Regions from separate parts of the Paracoccus aestuarii genome, predicted to be linked through region 3. Evidence: riboswitches for the same ligand, from Rfam matches in the RefSeq annotation. Region 3 holds a riboswitch; each other region holds the start of a gene.

Region 1 (5,739 bases), on a different replicon from region 3:
AATGGGACAGCCAGTCGAACAGCTGGCCCGGATTGGGCAGGGCCGCGCAATCGCCCGGTCCCGGAAAGGAGATGTGCAGGAAATGCCCGATCCGCGCCGTGACGCCCAGGGCGCGCAGATGCGCGGCCAGCGGGAACAGGTGGTAATCCTGCACCCAGATGCGGTCGTCGGGGCGCAGCTCCCGCGCCAGCATCCGCGCGATGCGGGCATTCACCCGGTCATAGCCGTCCAGATATTCCGGCAGGATCCGCGTCAGGCTGGGCCGCCCATGACAGACCGGCCAGAGGATCGAGTTGGAATAGCCCAGGTAATAGGTCTCGTGTTCATCCGGCGTCAGGTCGAAGGACAGGCGCTGGAAGGCCGCGCCCGGATGGCTGCGCAGCGCGGGTTCCGCATCCGGCGTCACCTCGCCGGAAAACCCCACCCAGACCCCGCCCGATGATTTCAGCGCGTCCTGCAGGGCGACGACCAGCCCGCCGGATGGCGCATCCCCCAAGGGAAGGCGGTTCGACACGACGATCAGGCGGGACATCGGCAGGCTCCTCAGGTCAGGCTGCGGTCCAGCCAGAGGGCCAGGGCCGCGGGATCGGGCAGGCGATGGGCGGCCGCGGTGGCGCCCTCGCCGATCTTGATGGCCATGCCGCCGCGCGACTGCGCCTCGGCCATGGCGGGTTCGTCAGTGGTGTCGTCGCCTGCAAAGACCGGCAGGCGGCCGTGGAACGGCTCCAGCGTCATCAGATGGGCCAGGGCGCTGTCCTTGCCGACACCGGCGGGGCGCAGCTCCAGCGCCATCTTGGCGGGCTGCAGCATCAGATGCGGGTTCCGGGCGGCCAGATCCTGCATGATGCGCCGCACCTCGGGTTCCAGTTCCGGGGCGGCGCGGTAGTGCAGGGCGCCGCCATGGGGTTTCTCCTCGACCAGCAGGGCGGGATGGGGGGCGGCCAGGGCGCGCAGGTCGGCATGCAGCGCGGCCGCGTCGAATTCGGCGTGATGCAGGGTTTGGACATGGCCCGCGCGCAGGGACAGCTCCGACCCGTGGCTGCCCGCGACCACGCCCGGGAAATCCGGCAGATGCCCGCGCAGATCGGCCACGTCGCGCCCCGAGATCAGCGCCACTGCGCCCCCCTGACGGTCATGCAGCCGCGCCAACCGGTCGCGCAGCGCACCCGTCACCCGGACCGCATCGGGGCGCGGGGCGATATCCACCAGGCAGCCGTCGAAATCCAGGAACAGCGCGGCATCGGGCGACAGCGGGGGCAGGGTCATGGGCGGGCCTTCGGGTCGTGGATGACGCAAAGGGAACCCGCCCGCCCCCGCCCCGGTTCACCGGGATGTGAGGTTTTTCTGCCCCGCGGCGCGACGGATCAGTATTCCACCCCCGGCTGCGCCTTGATCCCGGCACGGAAGGGATGGCGGATCTGGGTCATCTCGGTCACCAGATCGGCGGCGGCGACCAGCGCCTCGGGCGCGCCGCGGCCGGTCAGCACGACATGGGTCATCGGCGGCTTCTCGGCCTCCAGAAAGGCCAGCACCTCGGCCACATCCAGATAGCCGTAGCGGAAGGCGATGTTGATCTCGTCCAGCAGGACCATGCGGATGGCGGGGTCGCGGATCAGATCCTTGGCGCGGTCCCAGCCCGCGGCGGCGGCGGCGATGTCGCGCGACTTGTCCTGGGTTTCCCAGGTGAAGCCCTCGCCCATCGCGTGGAACTGACAAAGGCCCGCGAAATGCGTGGTCAGCAGGCGCCGTTCGCCGGTATCCCACGCGCCCTTGATGAACTGGACCACCGCGCAGGGCATCTGATGCGCGATGCAGCGCATGATCATCCCGAAGCCGCTGGAGGATTTGCCCTTGCCCGGCCCGGTATGGACGATCACCAGCCCCTTCTCGCCGGTGCGGCTTTCCATCATGCGGTCGCGGGCGGCCTTCTTCTTGGCCATCTTGCGGCTGTGGCGGGCCAGGTCGTCTTCGGGAATGGGGTCGGTCTGCGTCATGCGGTCGCTCCTTGCGGTTGACAATGGGCGGGGACGGGGGTTTGGTCGCGGGCGTGTTGGTTCCTGTCTATGACAGGCGAAGAGGGAATGCGACAAGGCCCCCCAAAGGGCCCCAAGCGCAGCCGCCCCCGCGACCGTGACCGGAGAGGTCGCCCGATCCACTGGCCCCCAAGGGCCGGGAAGGGGGGCGATCGTGGGGGAAACCCCGGATCCGCAAGCCGGGAGACCTGCCAGCACCGGATGATGACGGGCGAACGGGGTGTTTCGCAACCGGCAGGTGATGGCCGGATGCCCCGTGCCTGCACCTTCCGGACGCCCCTTTGCCGCAAGGAGAAAGGGGCCGCGATGCGCGCCGTTCTGCATGTCTGCACCACCTGTCGCGGCACCCTGCCCGATGACGATCCCGATCCCTGCGCGCCCCGCGCGGGCGCGCGCCTGTTGGCCGCGCTGTCGGGCGATGCCCCGCCGGGGGTCCGGATCCGCCCCGTCGAATGCCTGTCCGCCTGTTCGCAGGGCTGTGCCGTCGCGCTGTCGGGGCGGGCCAAGTGGTCCTATGTCTATGGCCGCCTGACGCCTGACGACGCGGCCCAGATCCTGTCGGGCGCCGCCGCCTATGCCGCCGCGGCCGACGGGGTCGTGCCGTGGCGCGAACGCCCCGCCATCTTCCGCAAGCAGAGCCTTGCCCGCATCCCCCCGCAGGAGTGACCATGACCGACCTGACCAAGACCCCCGTCACCGTGATCACCGGATTTCTGGGATCGGGCAAGACGACCCTGATCCGCCACCTGCTGCGCAATCCCGGCGGGCTGCGTCTGGCGGTGATCGTCAACGAATTCGGCACGATGGGCGTGGATGGCGACATCCTGCGCGGCTGCGCCGACGAGGCCTGCCCGGCCGAGAACATCCTGGAGCTGTCGAACGGCTGCATCTGCTGCACCGTGGCCGATGATTTCATCCCCACGCTGGAATCGCTGATGGCTCTGCCGCGGCGGCCCGACCACATCCTGATCGAGACCTCGGGTCTGGCGCTGCCCAAGCCGCTGCTCAAGGCCTTCGACTGGCCCGCGATCCGGCTGCGGATCACGGTCGATGGCGTCATCGCCCTGGCCGATGCCGAGGCGGTGGCCGCGGGCCGGTTCGCCCCCGACGTGGCGGCGGTGGACGCGCAGCGCGCCGCCGATGAGGGCCTGGACCACGAGACCCCCCTATCCGAGGTCTTCGGCGACCAGATCGCCTGCGCCGATGTAGTGCTGCTGACCAAGGCGGATCTGGCGGGCGATGCGGGGGTCGCCGCCGCGCGGGACGCCATCGCCGCCGAGGCGCCCCGCCCCCTGCCCATCCTGACCGTGACCGAGGGCGTGGTGGATCCGCGCCTGATCCTGGGCCTGGGCCGCGCCGCCGAGGATGACCTGGACGCCCGCCCCAGCCATCATGACGGCGCCGACGATCACGAGCACGAGGATTTCGACACGGTCGTCATCGACCTGCCCGAGATCACCGACCCCGCCGATCTGGCCGCGCGCATCGGGCGGCTGGCCACCGAACAGCGGATCCTGCGGGTGAAGGGCCATGTCGCGGTGGCGGGCAAGCCGATGCGCCTGCTGGTCCAGGCGGTGGGCGCGCGGGTGCGCCATCAATACGACCGGCCTTGGGGCACGACCCCGCGCGCCTCGCGGCTGGTGGTGATCGCGGAACATGACCATGTCGACGCGGAGGCGATCCGCGCGGTGCTGACGGGCGTGCCCGCCTGATGCATGTGGTCTTTCGCGAAGAGGTCGGTCTGGACCGGACCGACGCCCCCTTCGATCCCGGGCAGACGCCCGGCGATCTGGTCGTGCTGTCCTTTTCGGACAGCGACCTGGGGGCCTTTGCGGAGGGCTGGCGCCGCGCGGCGGGGGGCCTGCCCTCGACGCGCCTGTGCAACCTTGTGGCGCTGCGCCATCCGGTCTCGGTCGATACCTATGTCGAGCGGACCCTGTCGGGGGCGCGCGGCATCCTGATCCGCCTGATCGGCGGCGAGGACTGGTGGCCCTATGGGCTGGCCTCGGTCCAGGATCTGGCGCGCAGGCGGGGGATCGCGCTGGCGGTCCTGCCGGCGGATGGGCGCGACGATCCGCGGCTGGACCGGGCCTCGACGGTGCCCGCATCGGTCCTGCGCGTGCTGCGGCGTCATTGCGACGAGGGCGGGGCGGTGGCCGCGCAGGCGGCGCTGGCGCAGCTGGCCATCGCGGCGGGGCTGCAGGCCGCGCCGGTCCTGGGCCGCCCCGCCCTGCCGCGGATGGGGTTCTATGACCCGGGGCGCGGGGTCATCCCCGATCCCGGCCCGGTGGGGGCGCTGGTCACCTTCTATCGCAGCTGGCTGGCGGCGGCGGATGTGGCGCCGATCGACGCGCTGATCCATGCGCTGCGCGATCGCGGCATCGCGGCGATGGGGGCATTCGCGCCGTCCCTGAAGGCCGAGGGGCTGGCGGAATGGCTGGCGGGGGCGCTGCCGGGCGGGCCGGGGATGGTCGTCAATGCGACCGGGTTTTCGGGTGGCGCGGTCGATGGGTATTTGGGCAACGGAGAAACGGCGGGGGTCGCGCCCTTCGGCGGATGGTCCTGCCCGGTGTTTCAGGTGGTGTTGTCGACGAACCGGCGCCGCGACTGGCTGGCGGCGGAGCGGGGGTTGTCGCCGTCCGATCTGGCCATGACCGTCGTGCTGCCCGAGGTGGATGGCCGGATCCTGGCGGGGGTCGTCAGCTTCAAGGGCGTCGCGCCGCGCGATCCGGATCTGGAATATGCGCGTTTCGTCCATCGGCCGGATATGGGGCTGCTGGGGCAGGCGGTGGACCGGATCGTCGCCTGGCGCGGGGCGGCGCGGGATGTGGCGGTGGTGCTGTCGACCTATCCCGGCCGCGACTGGCAGCAGGCCCATGCGGTCGGGCTGGACGCGCCCGCATCCGCGCAGGCGGTGGGGCGGGCGTTGGGGGTCGCGCTGCCCGGTCTGCCGCAGGGCGTCATCCGCTGGCCGCTGGCCGATTACCGCCGCGCGCTGGCCCGCCTGCCGCAGGGGTTGCGCGACGATCTGTCTGCGGCCTGGGGTGCGCCTGAGGAGGACCCCGATTGCGTGGAAGGCGCCTTTGCCCTGCGCGCCAGCCGCCACGGGCCGGTGATCCTGGCGCTGCAGCCCGAACGCAGCCACCGCATCGGGCGCGAGGACAGCTATCACGACCTGACCCGCGTGCCGCGCCATGGCTATGTCGCCTTTTATCTGTGGCTGGCCGAGCAGGGTCTTGGCGCGATGATCCATATGGGGGCGCATGGCACGCTGGAATGGCTGCCGGGCAAGGCGGTGGCGCTGTCGGGGGAATGCTGGCCGCAGGCGCTGGCCGGAGGGATGCGGGTCGTCTATCCCTTCATCGTCAACGATCCGGGCGAGGCCGCGCAGGCCAAGCGCCGCTTGGGTGCGGTGACCTTGGGCCATATGCCGCCCCCGATGCGCGCCGCCGCCCTGCCCCCCGGCATGGCGGGGCTGGAGCGCAGCTTGGACGAATATTCCACCGCCGACGGGCTGGATCCCGCGCGCCGCGACCGCCTGATCGCGGCCATCCGGGACGAGGCCCGCGCCTTGGGCGTCGAAGCGGATCTGGGCATCCCCCCCGACGCCAGCGCGGCCGAGGCGATCACCCGCATCGACCGCTTCGTCTGCGACATCAAGGAAAGCCAGTATGGCGCGGGGCTGCATGTCTGGGGGACCGGCCCC
Region 2 (5,739 bases), on a different replicon from region 3:
CGTGGCCTGCCGCGCGAGAGCCTGCCGAATCCCTGGCACGCGGTGCGCGACCAGTGGCCGCTGGTCCTGCCGCTGGCGGCGCTGGTCTATCTGCTCTTTGCGGGCTATACGCCGATCTTCGCGGGGACGATGGGGCTGGCACTGGTGACGGTGCTGATCCTGGGCACGCCGCTGGCCGCGATGATCGGGCCGTTTGCCTTCCGCATGGTCTTCTGGGTGGCGCTCGGGGTGGCGGCGGCCAGCTTCGTGGAGTTCGGCGTCAACCTGCTGGCCATCGTCATCGCGGGGCTGATGGTCGCCTGCGCGCTGCTGAAGGGCGCGCGCCCCACGCTCGGGATCATCCGCGACGCGCTGGCACAGGGGGCCAGGAACGCCCTGCCGGTGGGCATGGCCTGCGCGATCGTGGGCATCGTGATCGGCACGCTGACACTGACCGGCATCGCATCGACCTTCATCGGGGCGATCATCGCGGTGGGCCAGAACAACCTGTTCCTGTCGCTGCTGCTGACCATGCTGACCTGCCTGGTGCTGGGCATGGGCATCCCGACCATCCCCAACTACATCATCACCTCGTCGCTGGCCGGCCCCGCGCTGCTGGAGCTGGGGGTGCCGCTGCTGGTCAGCCACATGTTCGTCTTTTATTTCGGGATCATGGCGGACCTGACGCCGCCGGTCGCGCTGGCCTGCTTTGCCGCCGCCCCCATCGCGAAATCGACGGGGCTGAAGATCTCGATGCAGGCGATCCGGCTGGCGGCGGCGGGGTTCATCATCCCCTTCATGGCGGTCTATACGCCGTCGCTGATGCTGCAGGACGGGGGCGCCATCGCCGAGGCCTGGGGCTATCCGGTCGAGGTGGCCTTCGTTCTGGTCAAGACGGTGGTCGGCGTGGGCCTCTGGGGGGTGGCGGTGGTCGGATACCTCTTTGGCCGCACGACCTTGGGCGAACGGCTGCTGGCCATGGCGGCGGGGGTGTCGATGATCCTGGCCCTGCCCAACAGCGATGCGATCGGCTTTGGCCTGGCGCTGGCCTTTCTGGCTGCGCATGGGCTGCGGCTGCGGCGGGCATGATCTGTCTGGGTGCCGGGGCGGCGGTGATCCTGGCGCTGAGCGGGCCGGATTTCACGCTGGACTGGTCCCATTCCGTGACCCGCGACCGCTGGTGGGAACGCTGGCGCGCCGATGCCGCGGGGCTGGCCCCGGTCGAGGCGCGCATCGCCGGGCCCGGCGCGGGGATCGACCTGCCCCCCGATGCCGTTCTGCGCGACGGCGTGTGGCATTTCACGCCCCATCTGCCGCCCCGCCCCGAGGTCACGCTGGCCGCATCCGGGGCCACGGGCGGGGCTTGGCGGATCTGCGCCCGGGGCGAATGCCACGCCCTGCCCGAGGACCGCGGCCCGATCCGCCTGTGGCAGGCGGCCGATTGCGATCAGGGCTGAAACCGCCAGACCGCCTGCCCATCCGCCGGATCGGTCAGCCGATGGGCGCGGATGCCGAAGACCCGGCCCAGCAGCGCGGGCTCCAGCACCCGGTCGGGCGGCCCCGCCCGGACCAGCCGACCCGCCTGCATCACCGCCACCCGGTCGCAGCGCAGCGCGTGGTTCAGGTCATGCAGCGCGATGACCACCGCGATGCCCAGCCCCGTCACCAGGTCCAGCAGCTGCAGCTGGTGGCGGATGTCCAGATGGTTCGTCGGCTCGTCCAGCAGCAGGATTTGCGGCGCCTGGACCAGGGCGCGGGCGATATGGACCCGCTGGCGTTCGCCCCCCGAAAGCGAGGCCCAGTCCCGGTCCTCCATCCCCGCCAGCCCGACGCGGGCCAGGCCGTCCGCAACGCGCGCGTCGTCCGCCGGGCCCCAGGGATTGTCGCGGTCCAGCCAGGGGATGCGGCCCAGACCTGCGGCCCCCGCCACGGTCAGCCGGTCGGCCGTGTCGGCGAATTGCGCGACGAAGGCCAGCCGGCGGGCGACCGCGCGGCGGGGCATCCGGGCGATGTCCCGCCCGTCCAGCAGGACCCGGCCCGTATCCGCCCGCGCCAGCCCCGCCAAGGCCCGCAGCAGGGTCGACTTGCCCGACCCGTTGGGACCGACCAGGCCCAGAACCTCGGCCCGCCCGACCCGCAGCGAGACATCGTCCAGCACCCGGGCCCGGCCGCGGCGCAGATGCAGGGCGCGCGCCTCCAGCACGGTCATCGGGGGCCTCCGTGGCGGATCAGGATGACGGCGAAGATCGGCGCGCCGATCAGCGCGGTCACCACGCCGATGGGCAGGACCTGGCCCGGGATGACGATGCGCGACAGGATGTCGGCCCCCACCAGAAAGACCGCCCCGATCAGCGCCGATGCCGGGATCAGCCGCCCATGCCCGGTGCCGACCAGCATCCGCGCCGCATGCGGCACGACCAGCCCGACAAAGCCGATGGCCCCCGCGATGGACACCATCACCGCCGCGGCCATGGCCGTGACGCCGATCAGCACCACGCGCACCGGGCCCACCCGGACGCCCAAGGCGGCGGCGGCCTCGGGGCCGAAGGCGAAGGCGTCCAGGCTGCGCGCATGGGCCGTCACCACGACCAGCGCGACAAGCGCCGCGGGCAGGGCCAGATGCACATCGGGCCAGCGCACCCCCGACAGGTTCCCCAACAGCCAGAACATCAGCCCGCGCGCCTGTTCCGCATTGGCCGATCGCGCGATGATGAAGGCCGTCAGCGCGTTGAACAGCTGCGACCCCGCGATGCCGGCCAGCACGATCTGGCTCGTCGCCTGCGCGCCCGCGCCGGCCAGCCGCGCCAGCCCCGCGACCAGCAGGAACGCCCCTACCGCCCGCCAGCGCCCCCGCCCCCATCGGCACCATGCCCGCGCCGAGGCCCGCCACCGTGACCAGCACGGCCCCGGTCGAGGCCCCCGCCGATATGCCCAGCAGCCACGGATCGGCCAGCGCATTGCGCAGCAGCGATTGCAGGACCAGCCCGCAGATCGCCAGCCCCGCCCCGCAGGCCCCGCCACCAGCGTGCGCGGCAGGCGATAGGCGCGCACGATCCCCGCCTCGATCGCATCGGGCGCGGGCAGGCCCAAGACCGGCCCCGCCAGCGCCCGCAGGACGGTGCCGGGGGGATGGGCGGGCGTCTCGCCGATGCAGATGCCGGCCAGCAGCGTGACCGCCAGCACCGCCCCCACCCGCAGCGCGGCACCGCCCCGCCCCGCGCGCAAGCGCCCCGGGGGCGGCCAGGGATCCGTCCGTCACGGGGCCAGCCCGGCCATGGCCTCGGTCAGGGCCTCCAGCCCGTCGAACATGCGCAGGCCCGCATGCATCGCCTCGGCATCCAGGATGACGATGCGATCCTCGCGCACGGCGGTCATGCGGCTGGTCACCGGGTCGGACCGCAGGAAGTCCAGCTTGGCCTCGTGATCGTCGGCGGGAAAGCGGCGGCGGTCCATCCGCGCGATCACGATGACCGAAGGATCGGCGCGGGCGATGCTTTCCCAGCCCACGGTCGGCCATTCCTCGTCCGACTGCACGACGTTGCGCAGGCCCAGCTGGTCCAGCATCCAGGCCGGGATGCCGCGCGCCCCCGCGACATAGGGATCGACCTCCAGATGCGCGGAAGAAAACCAGACCACCGCCGAGGCGTCGGGCAGGTCCAGCCCCCGAGCCCGGTCCACCGCCGCCGCCTGCCGGGCGCGCAGATCGGCCTGCAGCGCCCGCCCGCGATCGCCCAGGCCCATCATCCGCGCCATCTGGTCGACCGAGGCATAGAGCGTCTCGATGTCGAAATCCGCCTCGCGCGTGCCGTCGGCGCCCACGGTATTGTCCTTGGCCGCGCAATCGGTCGGCATGACATAGACGGGGATGCCCAGATCGGCGAACTGTTCGGGCCGACCGACCACGCCCTGCGCGCCGATCATCCATTCGAACATGGTCACCACCAGGCCGGGCCGGCGGTTCACCACGGATTCGAAGCTGGGCATGTTGTCGGCGATGCGCGGCACGCCCGCATCGGCATCGGCATGCCGGGGCAGCACCGCGTTGAACCACAGCGCGGTGCCCGCCATGCGGTCCTCGGCGCCCAAGGCATAGAGGATCTCGGTCGTGGACTGGCCGATCGAGACGACATTGGCGGGCGGTTCGGCCAGCGTCACGGTGCGGCCGCAATTCTCGATGGTCAGGGGGTGGTCGGCCAAGGCCGCCGCGGGGAACAGCGCCAGCAGGGCCAGCGGCAGGATACGCGTCATCTGTCTTCCTTCCCGAAAACAGGGGGAAGGGCCGCGACGGACCGCACGCGATGCCAGACGGGACGCGCCATGCCGGACCCGCCCGCGCACCCCGCCCGGTTCAAGTGTCAAGCGATGGCAGGTCTCCTGACTGGCGGATACGGCGTCCCCGGCCTTCCCATCCCGCAGGGGGACAGTGGCATCGTCGGGGGGCCTGGCCGCTTACAGTTGCGGGGGCAGTCGCGGGTTCGGCGCCTGATGGCTACACCTCACCGCGTTCCCTTTTCACCCGCGCGCAGCCTGTGGCGCACGGGAACCATCGGCGCCTGCATGGCCCGCGCGCGCCCGGGCGTCAAGCGCGCATCACAGGATCCACAGCCGGATCAGCCAGGCGACGGCCCCCAGGGCCGCCACGCTGGCCACCCACAGGGCCACGAACCACGCGATCCGCGACAGGCCGCGGGGCATCAGTGATACCCCTCGTTCGGGTCGATCTTGCCGCGGAACACCCAATAGGAATAGGCGGTATAGGACAGGATGATCGGGATCAGCACCGCCGCGCCGACCAGCATGAAGATCTGGCTGTTCTCGGGGGCGGCGGCCTCCCAGATGGTGACCTCGACCGGGACGATATAGGGATACATGGAATAGCCCAGCCCCGCGAAGCCCAGGACGAACATCCCCAAGGCGCAGAGGAACGGCCAGTAGTCGTGATGGCGCACCATCAGCGTGCGGAACATCCCCAAGGCCAGCAGGCCCACCATCGCGGCGACGCCTGCTGCCAGCACGATGTTCCAGCCCCCGAACCAGCGGCTGTAATAGCCGTCCTGCAGGAACGGCGTCCACAGGCTGACCACGCCCATGAAGGCCACCGTCGCCAGGCCCAGCAGCCAGGCCCGGCCGCGCATGCGTTCCTGCAGGCGGCCTTCGGTCTTCATGACCAGCCAAGTCGCGCCCAGCAGCATGTAGCCCACCGCGACCGCCAGCCCGACCATCAGCGTGAAGGGCGTCAGCCAGTCCCACCAGCCGCCGGAATAGCTGCGCGCGGCCTTGTCGATGTCGATCCCCTGCAGCAGCCCGCCCAAGGCCACGCCCTGCGCGACGGCCGCCATGGTCGATCCGCCGATGAAGGCCAGATCCCAGACCGGGCGCCAGCGCTTGGTCTTCCATCGGAACTCGAAGGCGACGCCGCGAAAGATCAGCGCCAGCAGCATCACGATGATCGGGACGTAAAGCGCGGGCAGGATCAGCGCATAGGCCAGCGGAAAGGCCGCGAAGAGGCCGCCGCCCCCCAGGACCAGCCAGGTCTCGTTGCCGTCCCAGACCGGGGCCACGGAATTCATCATCACGTCACGGTCATGGCCCTCGGGCTCGACCGCGAACAGCATGCCAAGGCCCAGGTCGAACCCGTCCAGCACCACATAGACCAGCACCGCGAAGGCGATGATGAAGGCCCAGATGACGGTCAGGTCGAAGGATACTCCGTCTGCGATGGGCATGGTCATTCTCCGGGCTGGATGCTGCGGGTCTTGT
Region 3 (5,739 bases):
ACCCGCGCCGTCGCCCGCACCCGGGGCGTCAGGTCATAGCCTGCCGCCACATTCGCCACCGTGAAGGACGGGACCGTCACCGTCCCGCCGTCCAGCCAGAATTCGGTGTCGCGCAGGCCCGAGACATGGCGCAGATCGCCCGACAGATCGGCCCGCCCCTCCAGCAGGGCCAAACTGGCCGAGACTGCGGCCTCGTGCCGCGGGCGGCGGATCTCGGTCGCGCCGCCGGGGTCGCGCGCGTCCAGATAGGTATAGCTGCCGCCCAAGGTCAGCGCGTCGGTCACCGCGATGCGGCCCGACAGCTCGACCCCCTCGCGCGGGCTGCGGCCGGTGCGGTTGCGATAGGAGAATGCGCCCGCATCGGTGACGAAGAACTCGATCTCGTGGTCCAGACGCTCGCGGAACCAGGTCAGGTCGATGATGCCGCCGGCCAGCTGGGTCTCGATTCCGATGTCGATGCTGCGGTTGATCTCGGGGCGCAGGTCGGGATTGCCGATCGTGCCGAAACCGCCGAAAAGCTCGATGAAGGACGGGCTGACCAGCCCCGTCCCCGCCGAGGCATGCAGTCGCAAGGGCCGGTCCGGCACCTGCCAGGACCCGGCGACGGTCCAGCTGGTGAAATCGGCGAATTCGCGGTTCCGGTCGCGGCGCAGCCCGGCCTGAAGGTCCAGCCCCCCGTCCAGCGCGGCGCGGTATTCCAGCGCGACCGAGCCCATCCGCCGGTCGCGGCCCTGGGCGAAGGTGTTGGTGTCGCGCTGGCGTTCGGCCAGCAGGCTGACGACCTGGCGCGCATCCGCCGCGCTGCCGTCCAGGCCCAGGGTGGCGCGGTATTTCAGCTTCACCGTCTCGCCCCGACTGTCCACGTCATCGGCGGGGCGGCGCTTCTCGATGGTCTGCTGCAGGTCGATCCGGTGGGACAGGGCCGCGCCCTCGGGGGCCAGCTCGGCCCAGATGCCCCCTTGGAACTCGTCGCGATCGTCGATCAGGTCGGCATCGACGACATAGCCCGCCGCGTCGCTGGCGAAGAAATCCGTCACGTCGCGGCCGATCGTCTCGGTCGACCGGCGCAGCACCGTGCCGAAGCGCAGATCCGGGGTCGCGGCGAAATCGCCCGACAGGCCGATGGTGCGCCGGTTCGTGCCGTCGCGCCCGCCGCCATCGCCCGACTGGTCGAAGCCCCGATCCTCGCGCGCCGACAGGGTCAGGGCCACGCCGCCCCGATCACCGCGCTGCGTAACCCAGGCCGATGCGGCACCGCCATTGCCCAGCTCGACTCTGCCGCCCGCGGCGCGGCCTGGCTCGGCCCGGCGGGTGATGATGTTGACCACCCCCGTCGAGGCGTTCGAGCCATAGGCCACCGATTGCGGCCCGCGCAGCACCTCGATCCGCTCGACATGATCCGTGTCCAGCCCCGAGAAGAAATATTCGTCGCCCCCGCCCACGGCTTCGATTCCGTCGATCAGAACGAGGACGTGGCGACCATCGCCCCCGCGAACGCGCAGCTGGGTCAGGTTGCCGGAGCTGCTGACCGACAGGCCGGGCAGGCCGCGCAGCGCCTCCTGGACGGTGACCAGGCCGCGCCGGCGGATCTCGTCCCCCTCGATCACGGTATGGGCGCGGGCAAAGCCCTGCTGGGGCACGGGGGCCAGCCCGCCCGAGATGACGATGCCGTCCAGCAGGACGGGCTGGCCTTCTTGGGACAGTGCAGCTGTGGGCAGGGCGGCGGCAAGCGCCAGGATCGACAGGGGACGACGCATCGGTCGGACCTTTCCAGGATGCAGGCGGGGCCTGCGGCACAGAACGATGCCCGGCGCATGGCGATGCCGGGCGGTGACGGACACCTCTGCGGGAAAAGGCCGCTTTCCTGGCGCGCCCCGCACCGGAAATGGGTGAGTGCTGCGGCAGGTCTCCTGGCTTGCGGGTCAGGGCTCGGGCCCGCCTTCCCGGATCGCTCCAGTGGCTGCGGGGGCCGTCGCTCGCCGCTTACTGTTGCGGGGGCAGCCGCGGATTGACCCTGTCGGGCGACACCGGCGTTCCCATTTCATCCGACCGCAAGGCCGGAACCGTAGCGCGGCCTTCATGCAAATCCCGCGCCGGGCTGTCAACGCCCAAGCGCGCGGTGGGCGCTAACGGGATCTTAGGACCTTTGGCCTAAACCTGACGCCGTCACAGAACCCGGAGCGCGCGATGAAAGCCCGAATTCCCAAACTGACCCTGCGCCAGCGCACGATCGCCACCAGCGTGGTGCTGATGGCGACGCTGGCCTTCGTGCTGGTGGGGGCCTTCACCCTGACCAAACGCGACAGCCTGATGGAAAGCGCCGAGAGCCTGCAGCGCGTGACGCTGCGCGTCCTTGCCCATGAGCTGCGCAACCAGTTCGAGGGCTTTTCCGCCACCGAACAGGCCGACGGCACGCTGAGCGACGTCGTCTGGCCGGTGATTCCCGATTTCGACGACCATGCGATGATCGACAGCGTCGGCGCCCAGACCGCCGAGACGGCGACGATCTTCCGCCGCGACGCCTCGGGCCAGTTCATCCGCATGACCACGAACGTCATGCGCCCGGACGGCACGCGCGCGGTGGGCACGGCGCTGGACCCGCAGGGCCCGGTCCATGAGGCCATGCTGCGCGGCGAATATTTCGCGGGCCAGGCCAACATCTTGGGCGAGGACTACATCACCGCCTATCTGCCGATCCGCAACGCCCAGGGCGAGGTTCACGGCGTGCTCTATGCCGGGACGGCGATCTCGCAGATCAACCAGGTCCTGCAGCGCAGTATGGGGGTCGCGCTGGCGATCACGCTGTTGGCACTGGCCGTGGCCTGCACCATCAATTCGGTCATGACGCGGCGCGGGATGCGGCCGCTGGTGGCGCTGGACGGGGCGATGCAGGACGTGGCCCAAGGCGATTACGACCGGCCCATCCCCCATACGGACCTGCGCGACGAGGTCGGATCCATCGCCCGCAGCCTGCAGATGTTCCGCGACAACCTGGCCCAGGCCGATCGCGACCGCGAGGCCGTCGCCGCCAGCCGCGCCGAGGCCCAGGCCGAGGCCGAGGACCAGGCCCGCAAGCAGGGCCGCGCCGTGTCGGACCTGATGGCCGGGCTGCAGCGCCTGGCGCGGGGCGACCTGACCGCGCGGATCGAAAACCCCGCCCATGACCCCTTCCCGGCCGATTACGAACAGCTGCGGTCCAGCTTCAATCAGGTGGCCACCGATCTGTCGGGCACGATGATGCGCATCGTCGACGTGGCGCGCCAGGTGCAGGGCGGATCCGAGGAGATCACCTCGGCCGCCGAGGATCTGGCCAGCCGGGCCGAGACCCAGGCCGCCACGCTGGAGCAATCGGCCGCCGCCCTGACCGAGCTGACGGCCAGCGTCGAATCGACCGCGGGCCTTGCCCGCTCGGCGCAGGAGGTGTCGTCGGACAACCATGCCATCGCCGAACAGGGCCGCAGCGTCGTGGGCGAGGCCATCGCCGCAATGAAGCGCATCGAGGCATCCGCCGAACAGATCAACCGCATCATCGCGGTGATCGACGACATCGCCTTCCAGACCAACCTGCTGGCGCTGAACGCGGGCGTCGAGGCGGCGCGGGCGGGCGAGGCGGGGCGCGGCTTTGCCGTCGTCGCCTCCGAGGTGCGGGGCCTGGCGCAGCGCGCATCCGACTCCGCGCGCGAGATCAAGGGCCTGATCTCGGATTCCTCGACGCATGTGCAGGCGGGTTCGACGCTGGTCTCGCGCACGGGGGGCAGCCTGGAACAGATCCTCGACCGGGCGCGGTCGATTTCGGACCAGGTGGCCTCGATCGCGCTGGCGGCCAATGACCAGGCCATCGCCCTGGCCGAGATCAACCAGGGCGTCAACCAGTTGGATCAGGTGACCCAGCAGAACGCCGCCGTGGCCGAACAGGCGAATGCGGCCGCGGCCTCGCTGAACCAGCAGGCGCGCGAGCTGAACGGCGCGCTGGCGGGCTTCGACACGGGCGCGCGGATGCAGGCCGCCCCGGCCCGCGCCCCGGCCCGCGTGGTCCAGGCCCCGCGCCAGGCCCGCATGGCCGAGTTCTGATCCCGATCAGCGGCGCCGGCGCGATGCGTGCCGGCGCCAGACCTCGATCATCCAGGTCAGCATGACCGCGTTCAAAATGTGCCACATGAAATGCGTCCCGAAGGGCGTGACGTCGCAAAGCGGGATGTCCAGGCTGCGGAAGGTCAGCGAGGCGACCAGGATCGCCGCCCCGATGGCCAGCCCCCGCGCCGTGTCCGGGTCGCGCCGCCACAGGATCGCCGCATAGGCCAGGATCAGCGCCGGCACCGGCGCATAGCCCGCCGAGGATCCGATCCCCGGGATCAGCGCGAAGACCGGCACCGTCACCGCCGCATAGGGCAGGAAGGCCAGCGTCGCCACCCCCGCCAGCCACGGCCGCATCCCCAGGAAATCCCGGCTGGCCGCGAAGATGTAGACCAGGATGAAGGCCAGGATCGGCAGCACGTCCATCAACCCCGTCAGCCGGTTGGCATGGGTGTGAAACAGCCAAGACCCGATGCCGATCACGAACAGGATCGCCGCCAGCAGCCGCCCCGTCCCCATCCCCGGCCCCCGCAGCCGCGGGGCGATCACCGCGGCCCCGATCAGGAAGGCCAGGTTGGTGACGGCGTTGATCGGCTCGGACCAGTAGTCGGGGCCGGTCCTCTCGCAATAGGCGTTCACGGGTTCCAGCCAGCTCATCGCGTCTCCCTTCGCATGTCACGCCCATGGGGCCATGCCCGGCCGCCGGTGGCAAGGGCGGGCTTGCGCATGTAAAACGAACGCTTTACACCCGCCCCATGGAAAAACGGGACGAGATCATCGCCGGCGCCATGGGCGTCTTCGAGCTGCAAGGCTTTCGCGGCATCGGCGTCGATGCCGTGCTGGCGCCGTCGGGGGCATCGACGCGCACGCTCTACAAACATTTCGGGTCGCGCGACGGGCTGGTCCTGGCGGTGGTGGAGCGGCGGCACCAAGCCTTCATGCGGGCGCTGGCCCGGCTGCCCGATCACGGGATCGAGCCGCTGTTCCAGGCCTTGGCCGACTGGCTGGTCGATCACGGCGCGCATGGCTGCATGTTGCTGCGGGCGCGGGCGGAATATGCCGCCGCCAGTGACGCGGTCGCGGCCTTGGTCGCCCGGCAGAAGACCGAGTTCCGGGGCGAGATCGCGCGCCGCGTCCGAACCTGCCTCGGCCGCCCGGACGAGATGCTGACCACCCAGATCTGGCTGCTCTTCGAGGGTGCGACCGCCGCCGCCGCGGTGGCCGGACCCTCGGTCATCGACGCGGCGCTGTCCGCCGCACAAGCCCTTCTGTCCCGCGCCGCATCGGAGCCGTCATGACCCGCACCCCCCCGGCCAGCAGCCTGATCGGCGCGGCCTTCGCCCTGACCGCCCTGGCCTATGGGCTGTCGCGATTCGCCTTCGGCCTGCTGATGCCCCAGATCAAGGCCGAGCTGGGCCTGACCCCGATCCAGGCGGGCTGGATCGGCAGCGCGGGCTTCGGCGCCTATTGCATCGGCGTTGTGGTGGCGCTGCTCGTCGTGCCCCTCTGGGGGCCGCGCCGGGTGGCGGTGCTGTCGGGGCTGTTCGCCACGGGGGTTGGGGATGATCGGGGCGGCGCCATTGGGGACGGTGGTCTTCGCGGGCATGGCGCTGGCGGGGCTCAGCACCGGGCTGGCCTCGCCGCCCTTGGCCGCCGCCGTCGCGC
Region 4 (5,739 bases), on a different replicon from region 3:
GGCCCCCGAGGCGCTGCCGCCCGGCGCCCCTGATGCGGTCTTTGTCGGCGGCGGCGCGTCGCAGGCGCTGCTGGAGGCGCTGTGGGCCCGCCTGCCCCCCGGCGCGCGGCTGGTCACCAATGCTGTGACGCTGGAGACGGAATCGCTGCTGGCCCGCTGGCACGCCGATCACGGCGGCCGCCTGCTGCGCATCGACATCGCCGAGGCCGCGCCCCTGGGCCGGATGCGCGGCTGGACCCCCGCCCGCCCGATCGTGCAATGGAGCGTCACATGCGCATCGCCGGAATAGGCTGCCGCCCGGGCACCCCCCTGCCCGCCCTGCTGGCCGCGCTGGAGGCCGCGGGCGGCGCCGACGCGCTGGCCACCATTCCCGAACGCGCGCCCGAGCTGCGCCCCTTGGCGCGGGCCCGCACCCTGCCCCTGCACCTGGTCGCGGTGGCAGGCGTCGCCACACCCACGCAATCCGCCCGCATCCTGGCCGCCTTCGGCACCGGATCGGTGGCCGAGGCCGCCGCCCTTGCGGCGGGCGGCCGCCTGACCCATCCGCGCCGGACCTTCGGTCCCGTCACCATCGCGATCGCAGAGGTTCCATGACCGTCCATTTCATCGGCGCAGGCCCCGGCGCGCCCGACCTGATCACCCTGCGCGGCCGCGACCTGATCGCGGCCTGCCCGGTCTGCCTCTATGCCGGGTCGCTGGTGCCTGCCGCGCTGCTCTCCCATTGCCCGCCCGGCGCGCGGATCGTGAACACCGCGCCCCTGTCGCTGGACCGGATCATGGAGGAGATCGCCGCCGCCCATGCGGCGGGCCAGGACGTGGCGAGGCTGCATTCCGGCGATCTGTCGGTCTGGTCCGCGATGGGGGAACAGATCCGAAGGTTGCGAGCGCTGGACATCCCCTTCGACGTGACGCCGGGCGTGCCGTCATTCGCCGCCGCCGCCGCCGCGCTGCAGACCGAACTGACCCTGCCGGGCCTTGCGCAATCCGTGGTTCTGACCCGGACGCCGGGGCGCGCATCCTCGATGCCCGGGGGCGAGACGCTGGCGGCCTTCGCCGCGACCGGAGCGACGCTGGCGATCCATCTGTCGATCCACGCGCTGGAGCAGGTGGTGGCCGATCTGACCCCGCATTACGGCCCCGACTGCCCGGTGGCGGTGGTTTGGCGGGCCAGCTGGCCGGACCAGCGGGTGATCCGCGCGACCCTGGCAACGGTAGACGCGCAGGGCATCGACCGCACCGCGCTGATCCTGGTCGGCCCCGCGCTGGCGGGCGAGGGGTTCGAGGACAGCCGCCTTTACGCCGCCGATTATGACCGCCGCTATCGCCCCGTGGGCGACGCGCCGAGGTTTCCGGAATGACCCCGGGTCTGATGATATCCGCCCCCGCATCGGGGACGGGCAAGACGATGCTGATGCTGGGCCTGCTGACCGCGTTGCGCCGGCAGGGACTCACGGTGCAGCCCTTCAAGTCGGGGCCGGATTACATCGATCCGGGGTTCCACCTGGCGGCCTCGGGGCGAGCCAGCTTCAACCTGGATGCCTGGGCGATGGAGCCGGGGCGGCTGATCGCCCATGCGACCGGCCAACCGCCCGCCGATCTGGTCCTGGCCGAGGGGTCGATGGGCCTGTTCGACGGGGTGGCGACCGCGGGGGAAACCGGCATCGGCTCCAGCGCGGAAATCGCCCAGATGATGGGTTGGCCCGTGGTGCTGATCCTGGACGTGGGCGGACAGGCGCAATCGGCGGCGGCCACGGCGCGGGGCTTTGCCACGCTGCGCCCCGATCTGCCCTTTGCGGGGGTGGTGCTGAACCGCGTGGCCTCGCCGCGCCACGACCGGCTGATCCGCGAGGGGATGGATCAGGCGGGCATCCGCGTGCTGGGCAGCCTGCCGCGTCAGGGCAACATCACCCTGCCTGAACGCCATCTGGGTCTGATTCAGGCCGAGGAGACGGCGGGACTGCAGGCCATCCTGGACCATGCGGGCGAGTTCATCGCCGCGCATTGCGACCTGGAGGCGATCATCGCCGCCGCCGCCCATCGTGCCCTGCCCGAGGCCCCCGCGCCCCGACCGCTGACGCCGCCGGGGGGACGGATCGCGCTGGCCCGCGACGCGGCCTTCAGCTTCGTCTATCCGCATGTGCTGGAGGCCTGGCGGCGGGCCGGGGCCACGATCCTGCCCTTTTCGCCGCTGGCGGATGAGGGGCCGGATGACGGCGCCGATTGCTGCTGGCTGCCGGGCGGATACCCGGAGTTGCACGCGCCCCGGCTGGCCGCCTGCAACGGCTTCCGCACGGCCATGCACCGCTTTGCGGCGACGCGGCCGGTGCATGGGGAATGCGGCGGCTATATGGCGCTTGGGGCGGGGCTGGTCGATGCCGATGGGCTGCGCCACCCGATGCTGGGCCTGCTGGGGCTGGAGACCAGCTATGCCAAGCGCCGGATGCATCTGGGATACCGCCGAGCCGAGCCGCTGACCGCTCTGCCGGGGCTGGGGCGGGTGGCGCTGCGCGGGCATGAATTCCACTATGCCACGGTCCTGTCCCAGCCCGACGCGCCCCTGGCCCGCGTGACCGACGCGACCGGCGCCGAGGTCCCCGAGACCGGCAGCCGCCGCGATCAGGTCACCGGCACCTTCTTTCACCTGATCGCCCCAGCCTCGGCTTGACGCGGACGGGGCGATCACGTCTAGGTGATGGCACTGCATGGTGCCCGTCAGACGCTCAGCGTCGGGCTTCATCGGGAACGGGGAAGGGCGGACCCAATCGCGGCGCCCCAAGCCCCGGCCGCCCCCGCGACTGTATGCGGAGAGCGCGCGTCACCCATGGCCACTGGAGCGATCCGGGAAGGCCGACGCCGCGCCACGACCCGCGAGCCAGGAGACCGGCCATGTCAGCCAACCCCATGCCGTCGGGTGGACGGCCGAAGGAGTGTGACATGCATATCGAGGAAGGCGTCGTCACCGGCGCCAAGATCATCCTGAGCCATGCGACCGCAGCCGCGGCGGGGCTCTATACCCTGAAGCTGGCGGCCGGGGCGCTGCGCGCGCAGGGCGCGGCATCGCTGGCCGCGCGGGCGGGCCTGGCCACGGCCGCGACGCTGTTGTTCTTCGAGGTCCTGCCGACCTGGCCCGTGGGCGTGTCCGAGGTGCACCTGATCCTCGGCTCGACCCTGTTCCTGATCCTGGGGGCCGCGCCCGCGGCGATCGGGCTGGCGCTTGGCCTGCTGATCCAGGGGCTGGTCTTCGCGCCCTTCGATCTGCCGCAATACGGGATGAACGTGACGACGCTGCTGGTGCCGCTGTTCGCGCTGCAGGCGGTGGCGCGGCGGATCATCGCGCCGGGCACGGCCTATGTGGACCTGCGCTATGGCCAGGCGCTGGCGCTGTCGGCGGCCTATCAGGGCGGCATCGTGGTCTGGGTTGCATTTTGGGCCTTCTATGGCCAGGGGGCCGAGGCGCTGCCCGGCATCCTGTCCTTCGGCGCGGCCTATATGCTGGTCCTGGCGCTGGAGCCGCTGGTCGATCTGGCGGTGCTGGCAGGCGCCAAGGCCGCGCGCGGCCTGCGCGGCAGCGGGCTGGTCACGCCGCGGCTCTACGCATGATCGAGCTGGTGCTGATCGGGGCGGGCACCGGCCATCCCGACCACCTGACCCTGCAGGGCGTCCGCGCCCTGCAGGAGGCCGACCTGGTCCTGATCCCCCGCAAGGGCGCGGGCAAGGAGGACCTAGCCCATCTGCGCCACGCGATGCTGGCCCGCCACCGCCCCGACGGCGCGGTTGCCCATGTCGACCTGCCCCGCCGCGACCCGTCCCTGCCCTATCTGGACGGGGTCGAGGCCTGGCACGACGCCATCGCCGCGGCCTGGGCGCAGGCCGTGGACCTGCCGCAGGGCGGCACGGTGGCGATGCTGGTCTGGGGCGATCCGTCGCTCTATGACAGCAGCCTGCGGATCGCGGCGCGGCTGGATTGGCGGCCGCGGGTGATCCCCGGCATCACGGCGATCCAGGCGCTGTGCGCGGCCCATGCCATCCCCCTGAACGCCCTTGGCGGAGAGGTCCGCATCACCACCGGCCGCCAGCTGCGCGAAGGCGGCTGGCCCCCAGACTGCGACCGCGCAGTGGTGATGCTGGACGGCGGCTGCGCCTTCGCGACGCTGCCGCCAGAGGGGCTGGAGATCTGGTGGGGCGCCTATCTGGGCATGCCCCAAGAGCGCCTGGACCACGGCCCCCTGGCCGAGGCCGCCCCCCGCATCGAGGCCACCCGCACCGCCGCCCGCGCCGCCCATGGCTGGATCATGGACTGCTACCTGCTGGCGCGCTCGGCCTGAGCTTCGGGAGCCGCTGCGCTGGCAGGCACGGGCAACGAGCCGCCGCGTTCACCTCGGAGCTTGGGGCGGGGGTGCTGATAGAAGGACCCCGCCGGATCAGCGAGAGGGGGAAGAGGGCGCTGCTGAAGGAGATGATTAAGCGGAGTGGGGTATAAGGGGTTGGCGTGGTTTCGTCTAGGTCATGTTGACAAATGGCGGAGCCAGAGCCTGATGCAGGCGACGTCGACGAAGCCGAGGAAGCTTTCGGCGGTTTTGTCGTAGCGGGTTGCCAGGCGGCGGCTGTTTTTCAGCTTGTTGAAGCAGCGCTCGACCATGTTGCGCAGGGTATAGATGGTCATGTCGACAGCCTTGCGCACCCTTCGGTTCTTTCGCATCGGTATCATGGGCAGGGCGTTGCGGCTCTCGATGTCTTCCCGAATTTTATCAGAGTCATAGCCCCTGTCGGCGACCAGAACGGCGGGCTGTGGAAGATTGTCGGCCATCACCAGATCGTAGCCGGTGTAATCGGACTCTTGCCCCGGCGTGATCTCGGTCCTCATCGGGAGGCCTGCGCCGTTGACCCTGAGATGGATCTTGGTCGAGAACCCACCTCTCGAACGGCCAAGAGCCTCTTTCGGAGTCCCCCTTTTGCGCCCGCCGCATGATGGTGCGCGCGGATCACAGTGCTATCAACCATCTGGAGCTTGTCTGGCGCGATCTCAGCGTGGTTCAGCGCATCCAGGATATCCTCCCACAGTCCCGCCAAAGTCCAGCGGCGGAACTGACGGTAGACCGAGGACCACTTGCCAAACTCTTCGGGCAGATCACGCCATGGCGCACCAGTCCTTGCGATCCAGAAAATTCCATCGAGAACAAGACGATGGTTCGCGGGTTTCCGCCCGTTAGCGTGCCGGACGGCACGAATGAAGCCTTCGAAGAAGGTCCACTCATCGTCGGATATCAGGTTGCGTGCCAAGTTCATCTCCCACGTAGAGATGAGCTTGAATCATACGACGACTGCCAGAGGAATCCCTTTTGTCAACACGACCTACTACATACTTGAGCGGATGGCAGGCTGGTCGCAAAGGTTGATTAAGGACAGTAAAGAATTTGCTGACAAGCTGCGTGCCACAATCAGCTTCCTGCGAATCGATCACCCTGTTTGCCAACACAGTCCGGCTGTAGAAAGGGTGGCGAGGGCTTGGAGTCTCACAGACGGTCTAGCCGCACTTTCGTTCATTCGGAACAAACTCGTCCATCAAGACCAGAACTATGTGCCGGATGCCGTTGAACTGTACGAGGCTTGGTTGCTTATGCAGTGGCTGGTAGAGGTTTTCGTTTTCGCGATCATTGGCCATAGCGGCGAGTTTCGCGATCGGCGAGCCTATCAAGGTAAACGTGAAACGTGTACCGTCAGCTTCGCCGGAATGAAGTC

The links. A riboswitch is a leader RNA that binds a small molecule or an ion and turns the genes downstream of it on or off. The one in region 3 is predicted to bind cobalamin.
Region 1: it holds a riboswitch for cobalamin, as region 3 does, so the genes downstream of both, JHW48_RS01875 (DUF1636 family protein) here and JHW48_RS17690 (TonB-dependent receptor plug domain-containing protein) in region 3, are expected to answer to the same signal.
Region 2: it holds a riboswitch for cobalamin, as region 3 does, so the genes downstream of both, JHW48_RS01185 (ABC transporter substrate-binding protein) here and JHW48_RS17690 (TonB-dependent receptor plug domain-containing protein) in region 3, are expected to answer to the same signal.
Region 4: it holds a riboswitch for cobalamin, as region 3 does, so the genes downstream of both, JHW48_RS01815 (energy-coupling factor ABC transporter permease) here and JHW48_RS17690 (TonB-dependent receptor plug domain-containing protein) in region 3, are expected to answer to the same signal.

What each region holds. Positions count from the first base shown of each region.
Region 1 is NZ_CP067169.1:369,745-375,483, reverse strand. It holds gene JHW48_RS01890 (alpha,alpha-trehalose-phosphate synthase (UDP-forming)) at 1-532, opposite strand, end outside; gene otsB (trehalose-phosphatase) at 544-1,266, opposite strand; gene cobO (cob(I)yrinic acid a,c-diamide adenosyltransferase) at 1,365-1,994, opposite strand; cobalamin riboswitch at 2,035-2,243, shown strand; gene JHW48_RS01875 (DUF1636 family protein) at 2,340-2,699, shown strand; gene cobW (cobalamin biosynthesis protein CobW) at 2,702-3,745, shown strand; gene cobN (cobaltochelatase subunit CobN) at 3,745-5,739, shown strand, end outside.
Region 2 is NZ_CP067169.1:233,753-239,491, reverse strand. It holds gene JHW48_RS01205 (TRAP transporter permease) at 1-1,068, shown strand, start outside; gene JHW48_RS01200 (DUF1850 domain-containing protein) at 1,065-1,436, shown strand; gene JHW48_RS01195 (ABC transporter ATP-binding protein) at 1,427-2,188, opposite strand; partial or broken gene JHW48_RS01190 (FecCD family ABC transporter permease) at 2,185-3,204, opposite strand; gene JHW48_RS01185 (ABC transporter substrate-binding protein) at 3,235-4,227, opposite strand; cobalamin riboswitch at 4,327-4,541, opposite strand; gene JHW48_RS01180 (DUF2474 family protein) at 4,570-4,674, opposite strand; gene cydB (cytochrome d ubiquinol oxidase subunit II) at 4,674-5,705, opposite strand; gene JHW48_RS01170 (cytochrome ubiquinol oxidase subunit I) at 5,708-5,739, opposite strand, start outside.
Region 3 is NZ_CP067171.1:126,219-131,957, forward strand. It holds gene JHW48_RS17690 (TonB-dependent receptor plug domain-containing protein) at 1-1,757, opposite strand, end outside; cobalamin riboswitch at 1,884-2,083, opposite strand; gene JHW48_RS17695 (methyl-accepting chemotaxis protein) at 2,188-4,071, shown strand; gene JHW48_RS17700 (ceramidase domain-containing protein) at 4,078-4,731, opposite strand; gene JHW48_RS17705 (TetR/AcrR family transcriptional regulator) at 4,830-5,372, shown strand; partial or broken gene JHW48_RS18720 (hypothetical protein) at 5,465-5,569, shown strand; gene JHW48_RS17710 (MFS transporter) at 5,637-5,739, shown strand, end outside.
Region 4 is NZ_CP067169.1:358,008-363,746, reverse strand. It holds gene cbiT (precorrin-6Y C5,15-methyltransferase (decarboxylating) subunit CbiT) at 1-289, shown strand, start outside; gene JHW48_RS01830 (cobalamin biosynthesis protein) at 271-594, shown strand; gene cobM (precorrin-4 C(11)-methyltransferase) at 591-1,358, shown strand; gene JHW48_RS01820 (cobyrinic acid a,c-diamide synthase CobB) at 1,355-2,665, shown strand; cobalamin riboswitch at 2,687-2,903, shown strand; gene JHW48_RS01815 (energy-coupling factor ABC transporter permease) at 2,935-3,600, shown strand; gene cobF (precorrin-6A synthase (deacetylating)) at 3,597-4,325, shown strand; one part of gene JHW48_RS01805 (IS5-like element ISPaes1 family transposase) at 4,505-4,944, opposite strand; one part of gene JHW48_RS01805 (IS5-like element ISPaes1 family transposase) at 4,944-5,286, opposite strand; gene JHW48_RS01800 (hypothetical protein) at 5,270-5,739, shown strand, end outside.